Regions from separate parts of the Paenibacillus sp. P36 genome, predicted to be linked through region 4. Evidence: riboswitches for the same ligand, from Rfam matches in the RefSeq annotation. Region 4 holds a riboswitch; each other region holds the start of a gene.

Region 1 (5,381 bases), 810 kb from region 4:
GAGTGAATCGGCTTTCTTGCCAGCTGGCCAATAAATTGCCTACCTTCATTAATAGAAGCAAGGCAAGCATCCATAAGAAATGCTGCTCATCGCGGCCAAGGCAGTGATGATACAAGGGCCATAGGACGACCCATGCCAGAAATGTCCAGAAGGCTTGCAGCACTAAGCTGTACATGAATCCGCCGCGGAAGTAAGGACCCATCTGATGTTCAACGCGCAGTAGAAACATACGGTCTGCGCTTCTGGCTAACGTGCGAATGGGGCTTGAGGCTAACAAAGGTACCAGCAGCAAAAGGACGATCCACAGATAAGGATAATCTGTCGGAAGGCGCTGTAGTATTTTTGCATAATAATAGGAAGAAAGGATGACAAGAAATAGCAGGAAGCCAAAAAAATTGCTGCGCGCTGCATACTGCAGGTAACCCATGGATTCCTTCATATAATGTTCAAATCTCTTCTGCCATAGGGCACGGGTATCCATGTCCATCGCCTTCATACCAATTCTCCTTTTACAAGCTTATAAAAGATGTCGTCCAATGACGCTTGCTGGAGTCCTGTCTGCTGACGTAATTCGACTAAATCGCCTTGGGCGACCATATGTCCTTTGTGCAGGACGACATAGTTATCGCAATATTTTTCAATCGTAGACAAAATATGCGAGGATATGAGAAATGACGCGCCGCGTCGCTTCATTTTGACCATCAACTCGAGCAATGAGCGGATGGCTAGCGGATCGAGCCCGAGAAAAGGCTCGTCAATGATGTAGAGAGAAGGTTCGATCAGGAATGCATTCATGATCATGACCTTTTGCTTCATCCCTTTGGATAAATGGCTTGCGAAAGACTTGAGCTTGTCCTGCATGTGGAACTGCTCGAGCAGCGCTTGTGAGCGGGAGAGATAGTCATCCTTCGTTAAGCCGTAAGCCATGGCAGTTAACTCCAGATGCTCACGAATCGTAAGCTCTTCATATAGCTCTGGACTTTCAGGCACATAAGCGTAAGTGGCACGGTAAGGCAGCGGATCTTCGGCCAGCGTCAAACCGTTAATTTTTATAGAACCCCTTTGTGGTTGAAGCAGTCCAAGGATGTTCTTGATGGTCGTACTTTTTCCTGCGCCGTTCAAACCAATTAATCCCATCATTTCACCTTGACGGATGGAAAATGTGAGGTCGTGAAGAACGGGTTTATTTGGTAAATATCCCCCGAATAAAGCGTCAACTTGTAATATGGGACCCATCTCAGTGCCTCCCTAAATAGCTAATTATTGGAATTTATATACGTGTTTCATACCTGATAATTATAAACAAATTTAGTTTCGAAGCCTAGTTTAAGAGTGAAAACACGAAGAAACTTAGTATTCGTACGTTATAATGAGTTAAATGTAGATAAAAGGTGGTTTTATTTCGAAAATAAGCTATTTTTAATCGATTTAGCCCTTTTTAGTAGGTGTTAATCCCTTTACAGGCAGAGATTAACAGCGTAATATACTTTTCATAATAACTTAATAACCAATTTGCCATTTTTCCATTCGCTGAGTTCCAATTATGGGAACGGGGGAACCACTGTTAGCTTATAAAGCGGCATCGCTGACGAAGTGAACAGAGTGAGTAACAGGGGTGAATCTTGGACGTTGAACGGAAGTTTACGTCTGAGTAGGGCGACTCTCACGTCCGAATCCGTCAGCTAACCTCGTAAGCGTAAGAGAGGTAACGATTGTCGTGCGTGCTATTTGTGTATTTTTACTATGCAAACTAAGCCAGCGAGAAGAGTCCTCTTCTTGCTGGCTTTTTGTCCCCATAAGGACCTTTAACTGTTTCGGACGACTAATCGTAACCCGGAATTCATAGGATGATGAATAGCAAAGCGGGGTGGGACGACCAGAACGCAGTTGTTTCCAAACAACTGCCGATGGACGACACGTTAAGTTAAATTAAAAACCTTAGTCGCGTCAAATTTAATCATGCTGTAACCTGGCGGCGAGGCTTTGAAGGAGGACCGAAGAAGTGGGCAGTATCTCTTTTAGCGAGACCCATGTAAAACGATCATCCAGCATGTCCTTCGCATTGCGATGGAAGCATGAAAACTTGCGTTTGATTTTAAGCCTGGCTATAATCTCAATCGCAATGACTTTCATGTTTTTGGTGTTGTTGTACGGTACGGCTACCAAGAGCGTATCCGTGGTTGTGAATGGACAAGAAACCGTTGTGCATACGAAGCAATGGGTCCTGCAACGCCTACTGGATGAACAAGCCATAACGATTGGTGAACACGATGAAATATCTGCAGACCCTACGGCTACAATCAAGGGCGGGGACAAATTCGTCATCGAACACGCTTCTCCAATTCAATTGACTGCTGATGGAAAGACCACCACTGTTTACACAACTGCAAGAACGGTTGAAAGTGCATTGCAACGTTTACATATTGCACTTGGGGAGCACGATAAGCTGACTCCCGAACCGACAGCCTCTTTGGGATCAGGCGATGAAATCAAAATCGTCCGTGTGAAAAAAGAGACGGAAGAAGTAACAGAGCCGATTGCATTCGACACGGAAAAGAAAAATGATGCATCGTTGCTTAAGGGTAAAGAGCAGGTCGTTCAAGAAGGTAAAGAGGGCGTACTTCTGAAAAAGAAAGAGAAGACTTACGAAGATGGCGTATTAGTTGCAGAAGCTGTTGTAGGTCAAGAAGTACAGGAACAAAGCGTTAAAAAAGTTGTGTCCGTTGGCACGAAAAATCCCGTTGTCGTTCTATCGGCATCATCCCCTAGTGTGGATGAGGTTTCTAAGAATGGTGTAACATTCGGGTATAAACAAATCCTCAAGAACGTGAAGCTCACGGCTTATTCAGCGGGAGCGGATTCGACAGGCAAAGCCGAAGGTTCTCCTGGGTATGGGAAGACCTATACAGGAACGACAGTTACTGAGGGCAGAACGATTGCGGTAGATCCGAAAGTTATCCCACTGGGATGGTGGGTTTACATTGAGGGCGTTGGCTTCCGTCGTGCTGAAGACATTGGCAGCGGTGTGAAAGGCCAAATGATCGATGTTTACTTTGAAGATCATGGCTATGCTAATAAATTCGGAACGAAACAAGGATATACGGTCTATGTCGTAGGACCGAAAAAGCCGTCTGAAAATTAACGTGTAAACGTCTGTTTCAGCGGGAACAATGTCAATATACGTTGCCAGGCAAGCAGCCTGGGCGAAAGAAGAGGGAATCCCTCTTCTTTTTCTGCGTACTGGGAAGGGAACCGATTATGATTAAAGAAGTCATCGTCGTTGAAGGCAAAGACGATACGGCCGCTATTCGCCGAGCTGTCGAGGCGGATACGATAGAGACAGGCGGCTCAGCCATCGGGCAAGCCGTATTGAAGCGAATAGCCCTCGCGCAGCAGCGCAGAGGCGTCATTATATTTACGGATCCGGATCACGCAGGTGAGCGGATACGGAAGATTGTGGCAGCCAAGGTACCGGGCTGCAAGCATGCCTTCATCACGCAGGCGCAGGCCGAGTATAAGGGCGACATCGGCGTCGAGAACGCAGCGCCGGAGATTGTCCGTGAGGCGCTCCAGAACCTGCGGACAGAGTACGACGGGGCTGTCTCGCAGCTTACTATGGAGGATCTCATAGCTGCAGGGTTGATCGTTCATCCGGAAGCGGCTTCCCGGAGGCTCGTCGTTGGCAATGCCCTTGGCATCGGCTACTGCAATGGCAAACAATTTTATAAGCGATGTGCGATGTTCCAGATCTCGCGTGAGGAATTTGAGGCAGCCTTGGAGCATCTGGAACCGAAGATATAGGGAAAGTGAAGTAAGGTGTGACAGTGGAATTCAGGATTTAGAACCTATAGATAAATGAGGGCTACATAATGACTATACCCGGCAATGAAGTGATTGTAACAGCGGAAGATGTTGCAACACCCAGTAAAACGAAACAAATTATAAAAAAGCACAATCTTGTGCTCAAAAAGAGTCTGGGTCAGAACTTCCTGATCGACCAGAACATCTTGGGCAAGATCGTTTCGGCTGCGGAGCTTGGGCCTAACAAAGGCGCGCTGGAAGTCGGCCCTGGCATCGGGGCGCTCACCCAGCAGCTGGCCAAGCTCGCAGGGCGCGTCTTGGCCGTGGAGATCGATCAGCGTCTCCTGCCTATTCTAGGCGAGACGCTGGAGCCTTATCCCCACGCGAGTGTCGTGCATGGCGATATTTTGAAGACGGACCTGCCGGAGTTGTTCCGGCAGCATTTTGACGGGCTGGATGGCGTCAGTGTCGTCGCCAATCTGCCCTACTACATCACGACGCCGATCATTATGAAGCTTCTCGAAGAGAAGCTTCCCTTGGAGAACATCGTCGTGATGATTCAAAAAGAGGTGGCCGACCGCATGGCGGCTCGCCCGGGCACCAAAGATTACGGCAGCCTCAGCATTGCCGTACAGTTCCACTGCGAGCCGGAGCTTGTCACGATCGTGCCGCGCACCGTCTTTGTGCCGCAGCCGAACGTTGACTCTGCCGTCATCCGGCTGCGTGTGCGCAAAACCCCGCCGGTCGAGGTGGCGGACGTGGACTTCTTCTTCGCTGTCGTCCAGGCGTCCTTCGTCCAGCGGCGCAAAACCTTGTACAACAACCTCGCGGCGAGGTTCTTTACCAAAGAAAACAAATCGGAGCTGGAAACTCTGCTCCATAGCATCAACATCGAGCCTTCGCGCCGCGGCGAAACGCTCAGCATGGACGAATTCGCGCGCTTGTCGACTGCGCTTCGCACGCACGGCTGTAAATAACCCGCACCAAATGCCCAGCCCCGCCATAGGATAACCCATGGAGGGGATTTGTGCGATGAGGCAAGGTGATTTTGTAACCCGTAAATCCTATGGCGGCGACGTCATGTTTAAGATTGAACGTATCGATCAACTGAAGGCAGTCCTACGCGGCGTCGATTACCGATTGCTTGCGGACGCGCCTCTAGTGGATTTAACATTGAAGAACCTGACAGAGTCGATGGACCACCCCAGGTCGAGTTCGCCTGAATTTCGCGAGTCATTGCGAAGGCTGGCGGTTGCCCAAGTGCAGCTCCAGGAGAAAAACCAACTCTCGGTTGCCCATACGCAGAAAGTGAACGCGGGATATTTTGAAGTCCCGGGTAAAGTGCTGCATTTAGACGGAGATCCGACTTATCTACGCAAGTGCATGCAGCTCTATGGTGAACTTCGTGTGCCCGCTGAGGGCTTCTATGTTCCCGAGCCCCAGATGGCCGACGCGCTCCACCGGCTGCTTCCGCAAATTAAGCCGGATATTGTCGTCATCACAGGGCATGACGGAATACTTAAGCATCGCAAAGCAGCTGGGCCAGGCGGATTGTCCAGCTATAAGAACTCGCAGAACTT
Region 2 (5,381 bases), 3.9 Mb from region 4:
TTCGGAACCTCCACCATGCCTCCAATAATCTGGAACGGCTCCTTGGTCAACTGCTGTCCATCCTGCCAAATCCAGTGCGTATCAATGGCCGTTATTTTTCCCGGCGCTGCTGCTGCCACATGGGTAAACATCGCAAGCGAGATATCAAAATGGTTGTTCGAATGAGATCCCCATGTGAGCCCCCATTCCTGACACATCTGAGCTACTCGAACAGAGCCCTGCATCGTCCAGAAATGTGGGTCGGCTAACGGAATATCGACAGATTGCAGCTGAATCGTATGGCCCATCTGGCGCCAATCGGTAGCAATCATGTTCGTTGCCGTTGGGAGGCCTGTCTCACGCCGGAACTCGGCCATGATTTCACGGCCTGAATAACCGTTTTCTGCTCCGCATGGGTCTTCCGCATAAGCCAATACGTGATGCTGATCACGGCACAGATGAATCGCCTCTGCTAAAGACCATGCCCCGTTAGGGTCAAGGGTAATTCTGGCTTGAGGGAAACGTTCCGCCAGCGCAGTGACCGCTTCAATCTCCTCCTCACCGCGTAGGACGCCACCTTTTAACTTGAAATCATTAAAGCCATATCGTTGATACGCCGCTTCGGCAAGTTTCACGACGGCTTCGGGTGTAAGCGCTTCCTCATGACGCAGTCGAAACCAATCATTCGCAGCATCCTCTGCGCTCAGGTACGGAAGGTTTGTCCGATTCCGATCCCCAACATAGAACAAGTAGCCTAACATCTCTACTTTATCGCGCTGTTGCCCTTCTCCTAGCAGTGCTGCAACCGGAACATCCAGAAATTTGCCTAAGAGATCAAGTAGTGCTGCTTCCAATGCCGTAACGGCGTGTATCGTGATGCGTAAATCAAAAGTCTGCAAACCGCGTCCTCCTTGATCCCGATCAGCGAATTGCTTGCGAACTTTCGTAAGAATGTTATTGTATTGGCCGATCGATTGACCGATAACCAGTGGGCTCGCGTCTTCAAGCGTTTTGCGAATATTCTCGCCGCCCGGTACTTCACCTACGCCCGTATGACCTGCACTGTCTTTGAGAATTACGATGTTACGTGTAAAGAATGGAGCATGCGCTCCACTAAGATTGAAGAGCATGCTATCATGCCCTGCAACTGGAATTACTTTTAGTTCGGTAATGATTGGCGTGCTGGAAGCTTGATTTCGCGATGGCTCATTTAGCAGTTCTTGTTTCATGGCTGATCTCTCCCTTTCATGTGGATGAATACCAGTTTAATGAAGATGACAACTAATTAGCTTTCCTTAAGTTAAATTGTACCACGTCCTCTAGCTCCTAAGTACTTAAATAACTCATATTCACATATTTTTGTTAGGGAATAGTATGCGCTCGCCGGAGAGGAAGTTGAAATTATGGTTCATTATAAAAAAATGAAGATTGACGGTTGGGAGTTATTTTTTCGCCAAGCCGGGAGTCCATACAACCCAACCATCATCCTTCTTCATGGTTTTCCAAGCTCATCCCATATGTTTAGGGATTTAATTCCTCAACTCACAGACCACTTTCATATCATTGCTCCTGACTATCTTGGATACGGAAATAGCAGTATGCCTTCCACAGAAGAATTTGCTTACACCTTTGAGAATCTATCCATTCTGATTGAAAAGTTAATTGATAATCTCGGCATTTCTCAATATATATTGTACACCCATGAGTATGGAGGTCCTATCGGGTTCAGACTGGCCGTACGGAATCCGCACCGTATTCTAGGATTCGTCATTCAGAATGCCGTAGTTAGTGAAAACGGATTAGGGAAGCCGTTCGATCTCTTCAAAGCCCTCTGGGAGGATAGAAATCCTGCAACCGAAGCGGCCTTTGCTCAGCTTGCAACCTTCCATTTTACGAAAATGCAGTATGTTACGGGCGTGTGTCATCCCTACCGGATTAGTCCCGATGGTTATCTAATGGACCAGTTATTTTTGGATCGACCCGGCAATAGCCAAATCCAGTTGGAATTGGGCTACGACTATCGGACCAACGTCGAACAATACCCTGTTTGGCAGCAGTACTTGCGAACTTATCAACCTCCTACGCTCATAACCTGGGGCAAAAACGATTTTATTTTTACGGTGCAAGGGGCACTTGCTTTCGGTGAACTTTTAACGTGTGTGGAAACTCACTTTTTATGCGGGGGCCATTTTGTTCTGGAAGAGCAAAGCCAGCAAGTTGCGGAGCTTATCAAGCGTTTTTTTGGCCGTATCTATTCATGAGAAAAACGAAAAAGGAGCTGCCGCAAGGCAAGCTCCTTCTCTATTGTTGAAGATCGTTAAATGGTATGGCTGATGTACGCTCTGAGGCAAGGATACGGACCACTGAAAATATGCGCCATGGTTACGATAAAGGTGAGGTGTTCCTGTAAAATTTGGAGCGTGGTTCCGACGCGATGGGCTAGCGATTGTTCAACCGCTAATTCCTTTTCTGAACTCAATTGGTTAAGCAGCTCATTGTTTTGAGCAACCGTTTTGCTAATTTCCATTAACGTCTGTGTTTCGACGTCTGATGGCCGGTAAGCCAAATTCGGAAATTGAATGTCGTACGTCTCCAACCGCTGTTTCAAATGAAGTATCTCATGTTGACGCTGTACGGAATCGTTGGCTCTCTTCCATGGAAGAAGATTCTTCCATTCTTTGGTTACTTTCATAAGCAGCATGTCTAGTTCCTCCTATTTTCTCTAGAAGAGAAAAAGGAAGCGAGGGAATAGAACCTCAAATCACATAGTTCCATTGAATGTTTCTATCCATTTCTTTCTACGCTGACGAAGTTAGCTGACGGATTCGGGTTGAAAGTTAACCCTAACACTTTACATGTGTACTCACCCCAGGAAACTTGGTTCCCCCGCTTCTTTAATCTAAAGAATTAAGCGTATTTTATCAATTTACTCCAATGTATAAGGAGAAGCAATAGTAATATTTTCTTATCTATTCTATGTCCTTAGTCATGCATCCCCTGTAACCATAACATGATCCGATCTACTACCTCCAAATATCTTTGCCCAACAAGCAATCCGGTGTGAGTCGTATCCCAAAGTCCTGTATATTCAGCATGGAGATGCTCCGCTGTCGCCTTTCCCCGCCGGTCATTTTCTTCACTATTAATTGCTTTAATAACCAAGGCTGGATGAACCATCAAACTGCTGTCTATCGATATCCCCCCACCTGCCCCCAAAGAGAAATAAAAATCATTAAATGCTTGTAATGACTCCACAGTTATATACTTTCTCTGAAAATCAATGTCATCCGCTGATTCATCTATACTGGAAATCTCTTCTCGGGATGGTGCGGGCATTAAAACGCCTGTTGTCATTGCAGCTATTTCTTTGTAGGGTACAGCTTCATAAACTTCCTTGCTTATGCTTGTATCGATCACCACTAAGCCTGCAAGTTCGTTGGTTTCAGCCAGCTTCTGGCTCAAAATTCCTCCCATGCTAAATCCTATGAGAATCGGTGGAGCCTCACACTCAGCCAAAACCTCTTTGATATCCTCCAAATAATCTTCGAATGTTACATGTGTCAAATCGAGCACTCTACTTTTGTAGTGCCCTCTCAAATTCATAACATAACAATTCCATCCCTTGTTTATAAAGTGTGGGATGTATTTGCTCCACATCCAACTGCCGGTGTAGGCACCGTGTACAAATAAAAGCGGAGGTCTTTTGGAGGCTCCCTTCGGTAGCTCATCTCCCTCGAAAATTTCTATACATAGATCATTTTCTCCAATATATTTCACACGATGATCTGGCAAATCTTTTGTATAATCTTTCATGATAAGTTTCACCTCGTTATATAGTTTGACGTCAAACTATTAGTTTAAAAAAATTTAAAAATTGTTATAAATTTTCGTTAGAATTCTCAGTAATTCTTCCTTCTCTTTATCCGAAATGTCCATGTAAAATACATCTAACATTTTTTCTGAGATGGTTTCAAATATAGGTCTCAGTTCCTCCCCTTTTGGCGTTAAGGCAACATAGACGACCCTTGAATCTACGGTGTCCCTTTCCTTAGTCACGTATCCGAGCCGGACCAATTTGTCGACAAGTGCAGTCACAGTAGACTTATCTTTATCAATTTTCTTGGCAATCTCCGCCATAGTCAATCTAGGCAGCTTAAATAGAGCAAAGATAATATCCCCGTGTGAAATGGCAATATCATCGACCCCATATTTCGTCATCTCGGCTATGATAAACCGATTGGTCTTTTCTCTAATTCTGGAAATAATTGATACAGCGTCTGTTGGTTTCATATTCTCATTATAGTTTGACGTCAAACTAATGTCAATCATCTATTCGAGGCAGCCGATCAAACTAGCCGGCTGCCTCGAACCTTGTCACAAATCCACTTTATATATACAAGGAACGCCCTCCATATCAGAGGTAAAGATGATAAATGTGCCATCTGGAGAAAAAGCCGGATGCGGATGAGCATCCTGTGTGTTGCCGTATGACTTCCAGCTGGTTCCATGGGAGCATAACCGCTCTTCTTCCCTCTGTTCTACATCCACTAAATAGATAAAGTGCTGCTCGGGCAGCTGCCCGTCCCCGACGATCATCGTATGATTGGCATTCGAAATAAAGTGGCAATACTTGGAGCAATTCATCCAGATCTCTTCCTCTAATGTCTCCGAGTCCATGAAACGGATACTTTCGTGATAGAGATCATCTTTATGCCGGTACACATAAGCGAATCTAGAGCCATCAGCAAGCCAATATTCATGCGTGATGAGCTCATCATGCGTCTGTTCCTTCGCACAGCGCAGCCGCGTCCCGTCCTTTTGGACTAGCCAGAGTCTGGCATCAATCAGATGCCCAGGACCTTCATGACAAAATAAAATGGTCGATGGGTCATTGGGACGAATTTGCGGATGTCCAAGCCAACAGTCCAGCTCCTCATGTGCGATATGGCTGGTTCGCTGTTCGATATCCAGGTAGATGATTCGGCAGTGCGGTTTCGCTGCCCATTGCGGCTCGAAATTGGACCAATCCCCTTTGCCTGGTACGACATCCCTTTCATTGATTTCGACCAGTACGAGATACTTGTCATCTGAGCTGAGACCGGGATTGGCATTGGATTTCCAACCTGCAGGTGTCGTATAGAGAACGTCTTCCATCAGCGTCGTCATATCCAATCGCATAATTCGCTGATCTCTGCAATAAATCAAGTAGTTGTCGTCACTCGTCAGACTGCAGCTGAAATCGTGAATATCGGGTCCTTCCGTTAATTGCAGGGCCGTTCCATCGTTCAGATCCATCCGGTAAAGCTGACGGGATCCCTCTCGCTCGCTAGCGTAAATGAGATAGCGATTGTCGTTTGTGATCATTTTATAATAAAAATAAGGATGATGATTCACCTGCTCCG
Region 3 (5,381 bases), 170 kb from region 4:
GTCCTGCTCAGCTCATGCTAGGTTTGCCAGAAGGCTACAGCATGTCTGTGGTGCCTATTGGTGATGAGGATGATCTTTTGTATGAGTTCCGGCATGTTCTGTTTTATACCGGCGGTGTCAGCTTTACTTCTCACTTACAAAATGTTAAAAATACACTGATCACGCAAGATCTCGTGAAAATGCAGTTCAAAGGGCCGGGAACACTGGGGCTTTTGACCACTGGGCCCTTGTATCAGATGGCTTTGGATCCGAAGCAGCCTTTATATGTAGATATTCATTGTCTAATTGCGTATCCTCGGAATGCAGTATTGCGCCTTTGTGTTTATGGTAATACATTAGCGAGCCAGCATATGAATTATCATTGGGAGATGACAGGGCAAGGACATGTGCTGCTGCAGCCATGTAAGCCGGATCGCAAGTTGGATGAGCATATGAAAAACGATAGCTTATTGCGGCGAATTGCAAGGGAAGTGCTGCCTTTTGGCGGTATTTTTATAAAATAAGCGATTGGTAAGAAAAAACATTTGCATTTGTTCTGAAATCCTGATATATTATTCCTTGTCGCCTCTGAGAAAGAAATGAAGTGACAAGCAACACATACCGTGCGGAAGTGGCTCAGCGGTAGAGCATCGCCTTGCCAAGGCGAGGGTCGCGGGTTCGATCCCCGTCTTCCGCTCCATATTTTAAGCGCCCTTAGCTCAGCTGGATAGAGTATTTGACTACGAATCAAAAGGTCGGGAGTTCGAATCTCTCAGGGCGCGCCATTTTAATTAAGTTATAAGCGTTTCGGGATGTAGCTCAGCTTGGTAGAGCACCTGCTTTGGGAGCAGGGGGTCGCATGTTCAAATCGTGTCATCCCGATATTTACGCGGGTGTAGTTCAATGGTAGAACTTCAGCCTTCCAAGCTGGTAGCGTGGGTTCGATTCCCATCACCCGCTTCACAAGAAAAGAAAGAGCCACCTTCGGGTGGCTTTTTCTTTTGCACGGGTAAGGGAAGAGAACCCACAAAGGGTTCGACCGTCCGTGAAGGCAGCTTGAGTAAGCCCGAGTAGGACGCGCGTCCAAATCTACCGATGATTGCTTCCGAAGGAAGCATGTTCAATGAGGGCGGAAAGCGAAGGGAACTGGAGGTCGCTATTTCGAGTAAATCAGCCGAATTCCCCGGTTAGGGGAACTACAAGCCTTTATTTGCTGCCTAAAAGCGGCGTATCACCTGAAAACGGCAAAATAGAGGACCGTAGTTCCCTAGGAGGGGCGAATGCACCGTTTTCGAGCTAAATAGATGCCAGTAGTTCCGTTAACGTACAGAAAAGACATGGTACAGCTATGGAGACCATCCTCACCCGATACCCGAGCCCGCATATTTCTTGGCAAAAGTAAATGAAAGCGGTATACTTGTTTTGTTAACGTGTGCATTATCGTGGGACGATATCAATGAAATGAGGTCGGCGACTATGAAGGCGAAAAAGCTAGGACATGCAGGTTTTGACATCTCAAACATAACTTTTGGCTGTTGGGAGCTTGGAGGAGGTCCTTGGGAGTTCACGAACGACCAAAATAATATCGAGCTCATCCGTAAAGCGTTCGAGCTGGGCATCACAACGTTTGATACAGCTGAAGGCTACGGCAATGGACACTCGGAAGAGATCGTCGGCGCTGCTTTGGCGGATATACGTAAGCAATGCATCATTACGACGAAGGTGAGCCGAAGCAATCTAGCTCCTCAAGATGTAAGAAGATCGGCAGAAAACAGTTTGAACCGTTTGAAGACTGATTACATAGATGTTTATTACATTCACTGGCCAAGTTTTGAGATACCTGTGCAGGATACGCTTGGTGAATTTGTGAAGCTGAAAGAAGAAGGCTTGATTCGGGCTATCGGCGTTTCGAATTTTTCTTTGGAGCAGCTGAAAGAAGCCGTAAATTACGCGCAAATCGATGTGATTCAGCCGGAATACAGTTTGCTGCACAGAGCTATCGAGCCAGAGATTTTGCCATTCTGCCAGGAACACAACATTGGTGTGATGAGCTACAGCTCAATCGCCAAGGGGATTCTGACAGGCGCTTTCCACCTTCATGGAAAGGCATTGAAAGAGGGAGACTTCCGCAAGGAGAGAAGGCTGTTCCTACCGGAGCATCTGGAGGCGGAGAAGGAGCTTTTAGCTGTCATGAAAGAAATGGCGGATGCCAAGGACACTAACGTGACACAGATCGCAATTGCTTGGCTGCTGCACCAGGAAGCACTTACTTCGGCTATTATAGGGACACAGGATGAGCATCATCTTGAAAATAATATCAAAGCGGCCTCATTATCATTAACCGCCTCAGAGTTAGCAACTTTGAACACAGTCAGCGATCGTGCGCTATCCGTAATTGGCTACACCTAATCGCAGGAAAAACCACCCTCTAGGGTGGTTTTTTTTGCCCATTATCCCTAGTATTCCGTACGCAATATGCGACAAAATACATTGGTAAAACTTACCGTTTTGCAAAGGTTGTACCTACCAATTAAACTATGCTAGTCTAACATAGACAAAAAATGCCGAATCTTGGAGCATCGCAAGCTCTGGTACGGGGGACTTCTTTATTTGGGGTGAATGAGCGCTGCTAGCTGAGCGTACTAGGGAAAACCTCTTCCCGAACCCGTCAACTAACCTCGGAGGCGTCAAGGAGGCAAGGTTTTGAAATCTTTTTCTTCACGTCTTATTTGTTCATGCGCACTATTATGCGCCGCAGTACCGATGTTTACAGCACACTCCGCTCAGGCTGCATCCGCGCCTACGGACCGCCCTGTCAAGGTGCAAGTCAATGATGAGCTGCTGAAGTTTCCGGAAGTTCAGCCTTATATTGATGACAAGGGCATCATGCAAGTTCCACTCCGAGTGTTATCTGAGAAGCTGGGCTATCAGGTGAGCTGGGAGAAGCAAGAGGATCAAATCGAGGTCACACTGGTTAACAAGCAGCAATCCATCTTACTCATTACAGAGCAGCAACAAGCGCTTGTGAACAGTAAGAAGATCAGTTTGGAAAGCAGTCCAACCGTGTTCCAAGGGAATACATATGTCCCACTGCGTTTCATCACGGAAACCTTCGGTTCGCCAATTGAATGGAACGAAGCCAATCAGATCGCGATTGTGGATGTGGATGGAAAATCGCACAAGCCAGCCTGGATCGCGCCACCACCACCACCACCAGCTCCAGCACCTGCACCTAAGGTGGCAGCCGCTGCCGTTGTTCCGTCTGTGAGTGAGCAAATTATTCAGGCGGCGAACTCCTATATGGGCGTGCGTTATGTATGGGGTGGAACGACGCCGAGTGGTTTTGATTGCTCCGGTTTTGTGCGATTCCTGTATCAAGCGAAAGGGATCGATTTGCCCCGTACGTCAGCGGAGATGCACAGTGAAGCAGGTACGAAAGTTTCAGATTTGAAAGCCGGAGACTTGGTATTTTTTGCTTCGAAAACAGTGAATCACGTAGGCATTTATCTCGGCAATGATCAATTCATTTCAGCGACAACATCCAGAGGCGTGGCTGTGGATAGCCTTTCGAGCGCTTATTGGAGCGCAAGGTATGTCGGAGCGAGAAGAGTTCTGTAAGGATAGGACTATCGAACACTTGTTTCTATGATCTTTCGAATGAAAGGCATAGAAGGCAGGTGTTTTTTTTCGTTCGCAGAATCATGCGATTTTTATCGAAATTTTATGGTTTTTAGCCTATAATGAAGAAATGTTTGGAAGAAAGAAAGAGCAGGTGAACACGAGCGCATGCAATTAAGTGTCTGGAAGAGTTGGTTTCATAAAAAGAGACATTCGAGTGTAGCAGATAGCATGTATACCGTGGATAAGGGACCTGCAATGCCAGATGAGATCAGGGAAGTTATTCAGCAGTTTTTCCGTACATACAATCATTTCAAAGGGGCTAGAAGCCTGCAAACGGATACGTTTATCAAAGAAGTATTTTACGCAACGAAGCAGGATCCGAAAGATCAGCGAACAGTTGAAGAAATGGAAGCCTATATTCAGCATAAGAATGTTCTGAGATTGCGCTTGAAATCTTATGTAATCGATGAGTATCTGAGTCTTGGTGAAAAAATCTGTATGGTTGGTGTTACGAGGGAGTTTAGCAACAATCACAAGAATCGCGTCTTGTATTTTCTCATTAAGGAAAATGATTCCTGGAAGTTCCACCATATTGCAAGATCGCATCATGGCACCATTTTAGATAAATTTCAAATTAAAGAACAAACGGGTTTCGTCGTAGGGAACGATAAAGCCGCGCTCCTGTTCCTTACACACTCCAATTCGTTAGATGCCTCCACATTTATTACGGGAGATTATGTGCATGCAGAGGGGTATTTGGAAGTGGAACAAGAGCCGAGCAGCCATTTGTACTATAGAGTTGTACGGATGAATCGTGTTCACTAGAACGATAAGAGGATGCCACAAACCGTGAGGGTAAGCTTTGCTCTGTCGAGTAACGCTTATTTGGCGTTTGTCCAATTGTTCAAAGCTAACTTCTACTCTTTTTAAGTTCACGAAGCGAATAAAAAGTACCTCTCCAGTAAATGCCGCCTTGTTTCCAAGTAAGCCAAACGGAGCGAATCATAGTATAGACAAGCAGTGAAGCGCTGACGGGAAGCAGATAGGCGGAATCACCTCTGAGGCTCATTAATCGGGACACTAGCTTGCGATAGAGCCAGATTTGCAGGATAACAGCAACCGCATAGACGGCTCCGCGCCAATCCCAGAGGAAGAGGAGGCCAAGCCACGGGCATATAAAAAAGCCGATCTGTCCCAAACAAGCGAGCAATGCGACCATGTAGCTGTAACGAAAGCCGGAAAAAAGGTTTTTTTCCAGTCCAATTACCGCATCTTTGAGCGAACGGTACCATTCCACTTGAAGCAGGTGTTTGGCAGACAGCACTCTTTGGCGGTAACCTGCTCTTTTGAGGAAGATGCCTAACTGTAGATCATCGTCAGGTCGTAAAGCGATCGCTTTATGCATACCAATCGCTTCATAGGCGCTCCGGCTTACCATATTAAAGGCTCCGATCCCGATGCCTGTTCCTTTCGCGTTGTCGATATTTGCACGCCAAGGTCGAACGAACAAAGAAAATGAGAACAGAAAGAAATGAACGAATCCCTTGAGTAAAGCGCCTCGCGCAAACATATTGGGGGTCAGGGTGAGATGGTGCACATCCTGTTCCTTCATATAGGTGACCGCGTCGGTGATCGTACCGGGAGCAAACAGAATATCCGCATCTGTAAAAAGCAAATACTGCCCTCTGGCCTGAAGATACCCTTGGTATAGCGCATGGTTTTTGCCAAGCCAACCATCTGGAAGATGTGTGATGTGAATGATTTGCAGTTTGGTACGGATG
Region 4 (5,381 bases):
TTTCAGGACAAGCCTGATACCGTTCAAATAGAGGCATCACTGCAAGGTCCTCAGACTGCACTTACAGAAGATTTAGATCTTAACATCAGCCTAATACGCATGCGGTATAATGTGCCTTCTCTCTCAGTAGAACAACACATCATAGGAGATCACTCAAAAACACGAATAAGCGTTCTCTACGATAAAAATTTAATTAATAAAGAGGTACTGGATTTATTAAATGAGCGGATAAACAATGTACAAATCAGGACTCTCCGAGCAGCGGGTCAACTATTACAGGCACTTTCGGGAAAGAGACACAGGCTTTTCCCCATCATTCTCCAAACAGAAAGACCTGATCGTATTGCAATTATGCTCGAGCGCGGAAAAGTAGCACTACTACAGGACGGAAGTCGCTTCGGTCTGCTTCTTCCTGTTCGACTAATCGATTTCCTCCATGCGATGGATGATGATTATGAATCATATTGGATGAGCAAATTTCTGCTTATTCTTAGATATTTTGCCATGCTTCTTACAATTACCTTACCTGCCCTCTATATAGCCATTGTCTCATATAACCCAGAGGTCCTTCGCGTCCAATTAACACTATCAATTGCAGGCAGTCGAGTAGTGGTCCCCTATCCTTCATTTATTGAAGTTTTCATTATGCTTTTTATGATTGAAGCATTGAATGAGGCAAGCCTTCGCCTGCCGCGTTATATCGGTTCTACAGCAACAACTGTTGGTGGTTTGATTTTGGGTCAAGCCATTCAACAGGCGGGATTAGTGAGCAGTATCATGATTATCGTAACTTCAGTTGTTGCGATCTCTAATTTCGTTATACCGAACAACGGCTTTGGTTATTCAGTTCGCTTTATTAAATACATCTTTGTCATAGTCTCAATTTTCTATGGTTTATTAGGGGTAGTTGTTTCATTCTTTGCTTTAATTGTTTATTGGTGCAATCTAAGGAGCTTTGGACAGCCTTATTTAGCCTTTTATATTCCAAAGTTAGAAGCGAAAGCACATCATTATAGAAAGGGGACCAAGTAAACCATGTCTCGGTATACCTATTATCATGTGCTCTATGTTGGAATGATTAATATCATGATGTTCGTACCAACGTTACTCATAAGAGATCGTTTTAATGGCGCAATTTCAGGAATGCTCATTGCAATGGTGATAGGCACCATCATTTCATTCGTTATGATGGCTTGCTTTGAAAAGTTTCCCGGATTGGGTTTTCCAGAAATATGTGATCTTTACCTCCCAAGATGGTTTACCACTATCAACAGCTTATTTGTGGGTTTATTTATCTGGCTTCCAGCTGGAATTATTGTTATATATGCCTATTCAGAGACAGCCCGTATGTTCTTTTATCCAGACGTAAATCCTTATATAAATCTGTTTTTAATGGTTAGCGCTGCCCTATGGGCGAGTACTCGGTCAACCCGATCCGTCCAGTTTATTCATGAAATCATGATGCTTATAATCTCTCCTTTGCTTTTTTTGTTTCTAGTTAAAGCTATGGTTAATGAAAACTTTAGTTGGGACGCAATCCGTTACGTAGCCGGATACGTGAACAAACCGCCATCCTTCATGACAATTGTTTCAGCCACCTTTTTGTTTTCCGGTCATTTCAGCCTTGTTCTTTTTAATCGCTTGCATGTTGAGGGATTTCGTTTTCGAAATCGATGGGTCGTACCCTTGTTCGGGTGTTTCTTCTTACTGGTTACTTTTTTTGTGCCAATCGGATTCCACGGCACAGTTGGTGTAGGCGATTACGTTTACATTTGGAGTATGACGGCAGACTCCATGATCATGGAGTATGGTTTCATTAATCGGGTTTTGTTTGTCTTTCTACTGCTCTTCACTGGATTATCGCTGCTCTTTGTCATGAACACATGGCACACAACCATCATGTTAATTAGATATGTAATTAACCGTTCAGTAGCTGTTGAAGAAGAACCGGTACCGAAGATGAATATCTGGTTAGCTTTAGGTGCAGGGATCTTGTCTTTCATTTTTATGCGCTTTGTAAACGTAGAAAGAAACCAGGTTATCTCTGAGATATGGCTCATTGCTCGATTTTTCACCGAAATCATATTCATTTTTATGATGCTCTATTTTGTATGGAGAAAAAAGAAGGAGAACGTTTTTACATGAGGATTCTACTATTCATCGTCTTTTTACTCTACCTTTGTTTGTCTCTTGGAGGGTGTAGCTTTAAGGACATTGATAAAAGATTCTTCGTCGTAGCCATGGGGGTGGATTGGACTGGAAAAAAGGAAAATCCTTATTTGGTAACACTTCGTCTCGCAATACCAGCATCCAAGATTGGCGAAGGGCTAGCGGAGAGTCAGATCGAGCATTTGGAAGCCCCGAGCATAGCGGAAGCAGTTAGAAATATTAAAGCTCATGTCGATAAAGAGCTCGATTTCGGACATTGCCGGATGTTTTTATTCGGTAACAGCTTAGTAAAAGAGTCGATGGAGGAACCGCTAAGTTGGCTAGCAAGAAGAAGAGACATTCAACTGATTTCCTATATGGCATTAGCTGAACCAAGCGCAAACAAGCTACTAAAAGCAAGTCCATCAACAGAAAGATTGGCGGGTAACTCCTTTTTCTTAACTTTTGGAAAAGAAGGGACAGTTTCGCCTTACACTGTGACCGCGTTTCTATTCGATAATTTCCGTCGATTCAAAGAAAAGGGACTCGATCCCTACCTGCCCATCGTTAGCTTTGATGGGGATTCATATGTTGTCGAGAAGCTTGCTTTACTTGATAAAATGAAAGAAAAACTTGTCTTAAACCCGAAAGAAACAAAACTGTATAACATGACTGCGAATGAGTTTAGCCGATCAGGTATCCCTATTAACTATGAAGGAAAACGGTTGGCCTTTTACGTTTCGCGGGTGTCTAGTCATGTCACAATATCGAAAGATGAAATTCCAATCGTCAGTCTTAATCTCAAAATAAAGGGAATGATTGAAGAAAGCCCAATTAAGGTCAAGGACGCCAATTCCCTCCAGATCCAAAAAATGCTAGAAAAAAATGTTAACAAAACTGCAGAAGATTTGTTATATAAAATACGTGATGCCAATGTTGACCCCTACGGGTTCGGTCTTCATTATCTGAGTCAATATTTCGGTAAAGAGAAAGACTGGGAACATTGGCAAAACGTCTACTCTCAAATCAAATTTGACGTTAAAACTCAAATCATAATTGAAAGTACCGGACTTGTCCGTTGATGAAGAGACAAAGTCCGGTGATAACCTTTATGGAAGCAGCAGGAGCGAAGCTTCTTGATTATTATTGATGTATGTAAAATGGTCAGCTCCTAGAGCTCTGTATGTAACTCTTGCATTTCCACGTTTTGTTATCACATGTATGGACTTGGGATTCCAATCTTTACATATTTGAATATATCGGCAGCATAGATTAAAACTCACTTCAAACAAGTATACTTTGCTGATTCGTATCTGAGGTGCAGTCCAACTGCTTGCATCCTCGGTATTTACCATGATAATTCGATCAACGCCCATTGCTTCCAAGCGTTTTTTTCCGTAGTTGTTATTCGTAATCGCATAGTATTGAATTCCCTTGGTTCTTAATAAGTTAATAAATTCCTTTCCCGCTCGGTTCGGTGCGGAAACTAACACATATTCGGTGCAGGTTTGTTCCGATTTATTCAATTCTTTCTCCTCCTTATGGAAGACCACGAAAGCAACTGCTCGTATGCAGCTATCAGTCGTAACCACTCCAATAATACGCTTACGAAGTTAGCTGTCGGATTCGGGCGTGAGAATCGCCCTACACGGTGGTTCCGTGATTCACCCCACTATGCATAAATTACATGCATCAGTTTACTATGGTTCCCCCGCTCCTGAAGGCCAGGACTCAGCGTTATCAACATCACGATTTATTTACGAGTAGCATTTAACCAGAAACTGCCATGCAGTTTTCTCGGCTCCACAGTGACAATGAATGCTTTGTGATCAATAGCCAAGATGCAGTCATACAGAAACTTCTCGTTTTTGCGGCGTGCAAGAACTTCCAACACCATTCTCTCACCATCTCTTCCCCAACCAACCCAAGAGGTGACACCAAATCCTTCTTTCCGAAGATAAGCAGCCATATAACGATGCAGCTCATCTGTAATAACTTTAACCGTAACATATCCTAGTGCCAGTTTTTCTTCAATCCATGATCCAGCAAGCACACCTAATCCATATCCGATTGCATAAACAATTAAACATGCAGGTTGGTTAACATATTTAAGAACGATGTTAAGACCTATTACATAGATCAGAATCTCTAGCATACTGATCGCAGAAGCTGTATATTTTTCACCTTTAAGGGTCAAGATCATTCGAAGCGTAAAACAAGATACATAGACAATCTGAATCACAAGAATGCTGCATATGATCGTGAACACAACATCATCCTTTCGATACTGAGAGGACCCACCGTAAGGCAGGCCCCAAGCTGATAATTACCGAGTAGCGATGAAGTTTGGTCTAGGTTGTTTGCCCGAATAAGGCGCATTCAGCTTATTAAGTACACTATTGTAAACGATGAAAACATTGCTTCGCGGGTCTGGCGTAATGTTGCTATTGGAGCCATGCATCAGATTACAATCGAACAATAGTATGGAACCGGCTTTTCCAGTTGGAGCAACAATCCCACCTTGCTCCGCTAGGTAACTCAAACTATTCTGGTCAGGTACGCCATATTCTTGACGGCGGAGCGATGTCTTGTAATTGTCATCGGGCGTTTCTCCTACACAGGAAACAAATGTACGATGTGAACCTGGCATCACCATAAGAGGACCATTATTAGGCGTGTTATCTTCTAAAGCAATAGAACAACTGAGCGCTCTCATCCGCGGCATCCCATCCTCCACATGCCAGGTTTCGAAATCCGAGTGCCAATAAAATTCCTTGCCGGTAAAACCTTGTTTGAAATTTATTCTAGATTGATGCACATAAGTATCACTGCCCAGAATTTGCCGAACAATGGCCTCGATCCGCTGATGCTCAGCGATTTGTTTAAATGCTTCATCGTCCTGGTGTACAGCAAAGATGGACCGAACTTCATCACTTCCATGCTCTTTGATTACTTCTGGCTTTTCAAGATGACGACTTTGATCCCAGAGTCTTGCTAACTCCTTTTTCCAAATCTGCACCTGATTTTGATCAAAAAAAGATTCCAAAAACAAATAACCATTCTTATCATAAAAAGCTAGCTGTTCCTCACTGATTACGGACTGATTGATCGCATGATTGTAAACCGCTGGGTCTTGTCTTTCCAAGAGTCTTGGTTCTCTATAAATTCTTGAAGGGTATGCATCTTGCACACTGGAATGGTTTAACGCCACTTGTCCTTTGGATGTCATCATG

The links. A riboswitch is a leader RNA that binds a small molecule or an ion and turns the genes downstream of it on or off. The one in region 4 is predicted to bind cyclic di-AMP.
Region 1: it holds a riboswitch for cyclic di-AMP, as region 4 does, so the genes downstream of both, ACKTT9_RS00975 (ubiquitin-like domain-containing protein) here and ACKTT9_RS04775 (hypothetical protein) in region 4, are expected to answer to the same signal.
Region 2: it holds a riboswitch for cyclic di-AMP, as region 4 does, so the genes downstream of both, ACKTT9_RS22060 (hypothetical protein) here and ACKTT9_RS04775 (hypothetical protein) in region 4, are expected to answer to the same signal.
Region 3: it holds a riboswitch for cyclic di-AMP, as region 4 does, so the genes downstream of both, ACKTT9_RS04000 (NlpC/P60 family protein) here and ACKTT9_RS04775 (hypothetical protein) in region 4, are expected to answer to the same signal.

What each region holds. Positions count from the first base shown of each region.
Region 1 covers NZ_AP038372.1:219,770-225,150, forward strand. Annotated here, with positions in the region: gene ACKTT9_RS00965 (ABC transporter permease) at 1-496, opposite strand, end outside; gene ACKTT9_RS00970 (ABC transporter ATP-binding protein) at 493-1,236, opposite strand; cyclic di-AMP (ydaO/yuaA leader) riboswitch at 1,519-1,712, shown strand; gene ACKTT9_RS00975 (ubiquitin-like domain-containing protein) at 2,003-3,142, shown strand; gene rnmV (ribonuclease M5) at 3,259-3,801, shown strand; gene rsmA (16S rRNA (adenine(1518)-N(6)/adenine(1519)-N(6))-dimethyltransferase RsmA) at 3,870-4,778, shown strand; gene yabG (sporulation peptidase YabG) at 4,834-5,381, shown strand, end outside.
Region 2 covers NZ_AP038372.1:4,915,876-4,921,256, forward strand. Annotated here, with positions in the region: gene gudD (glucarate dehydratase) at 1-1,208, opposite strand, end outside; gene ACKTT9_RS22055 (alpha/beta fold hydrolase) at 1,383-2,240, shown strand; gene ACKTT9_RS22060 (hypothetical protein) at 2,297-2,680, opposite strand; cyclic di-AMP (ydaO/yuaA leader) riboswitch at 2,765-2,903, opposite strand; gene ACKTT9_RS22065 (alpha/beta hydrolase) at 2,962-3,792, opposite strand; gene ACKTT9_RS22070 (MarR family winged helix-turn-helix transcriptional regulator) at 3,847-4,308, opposite strand; gene ACKTT9_RS22075 (oligogalacturonate lyase family protein) at 4,354-5,381, opposite strand, start outside.
Region 3 covers NZ_AP038372.1:855,983-861,363, forward strand. Annotated here, with positions in the region: gene ACKTT9_RS03970 (AIM24 family protein) at 1-503, shown strand, start outside; tRNA gene ACKTT9_RS03975 (tRNA-Gly) at 605-679, shown strand; tRNA gene ACKTT9_RS03980 (tRNA-Arg) at 688-764, shown strand; tRNA gene ACKTT9_RS03985 (tRNA-Pro) at 788-861, shown strand; tRNA gene ACKTT9_RS03990 (tRNA-Gly) at 869-939, shown strand; gene ACKTT9_RS03995 (aldo/keto reductase) at 1,456-2,388, shown strand; cyclic di-AMP (ydaO/yuaA leader) riboswitch at 2,532-2,681, shown strand; gene ACKTT9_RS04000 (NlpC/P60 family protein) at 2,683-3,597, shown strand; gene ACKTT9_RS04005 (hypothetical protein) at 3,766-4,425, shown strand; gene ACKTT9_RS04010 (glycosyltransferase) at 4,511-5,381, opposite strand, start outside.
Region 4 covers NZ_AP038372.1:1,028,662-1,034,042, reverse strand. Annotated here, with positions in the region: gene ACKTT9_RS04790 (spore germination protein) at 1-1,032, shown strand, start outside; gene ACKTT9_RS04785 (hypothetical protein) at 1,036-2,145, shown strand; gene ACKTT9_RS04780 (Ger(x)C family spore germination protein) at 2,112-3,230, shown strand; gene ACKTT9_RS04775 (hypothetical protein) at 3,258-3,674, opposite strand; cyclic di-AMP (ydaO/yuaA leader) riboswitch at 3,735-3,895, opposite strand; gene ACKTT9_RS04770 (DUF2179 domain-containing protein) at 3,902-4,417, opposite strand; gene thpD (ectoine hydroxylase) at 4,475-5,380, opposite strand.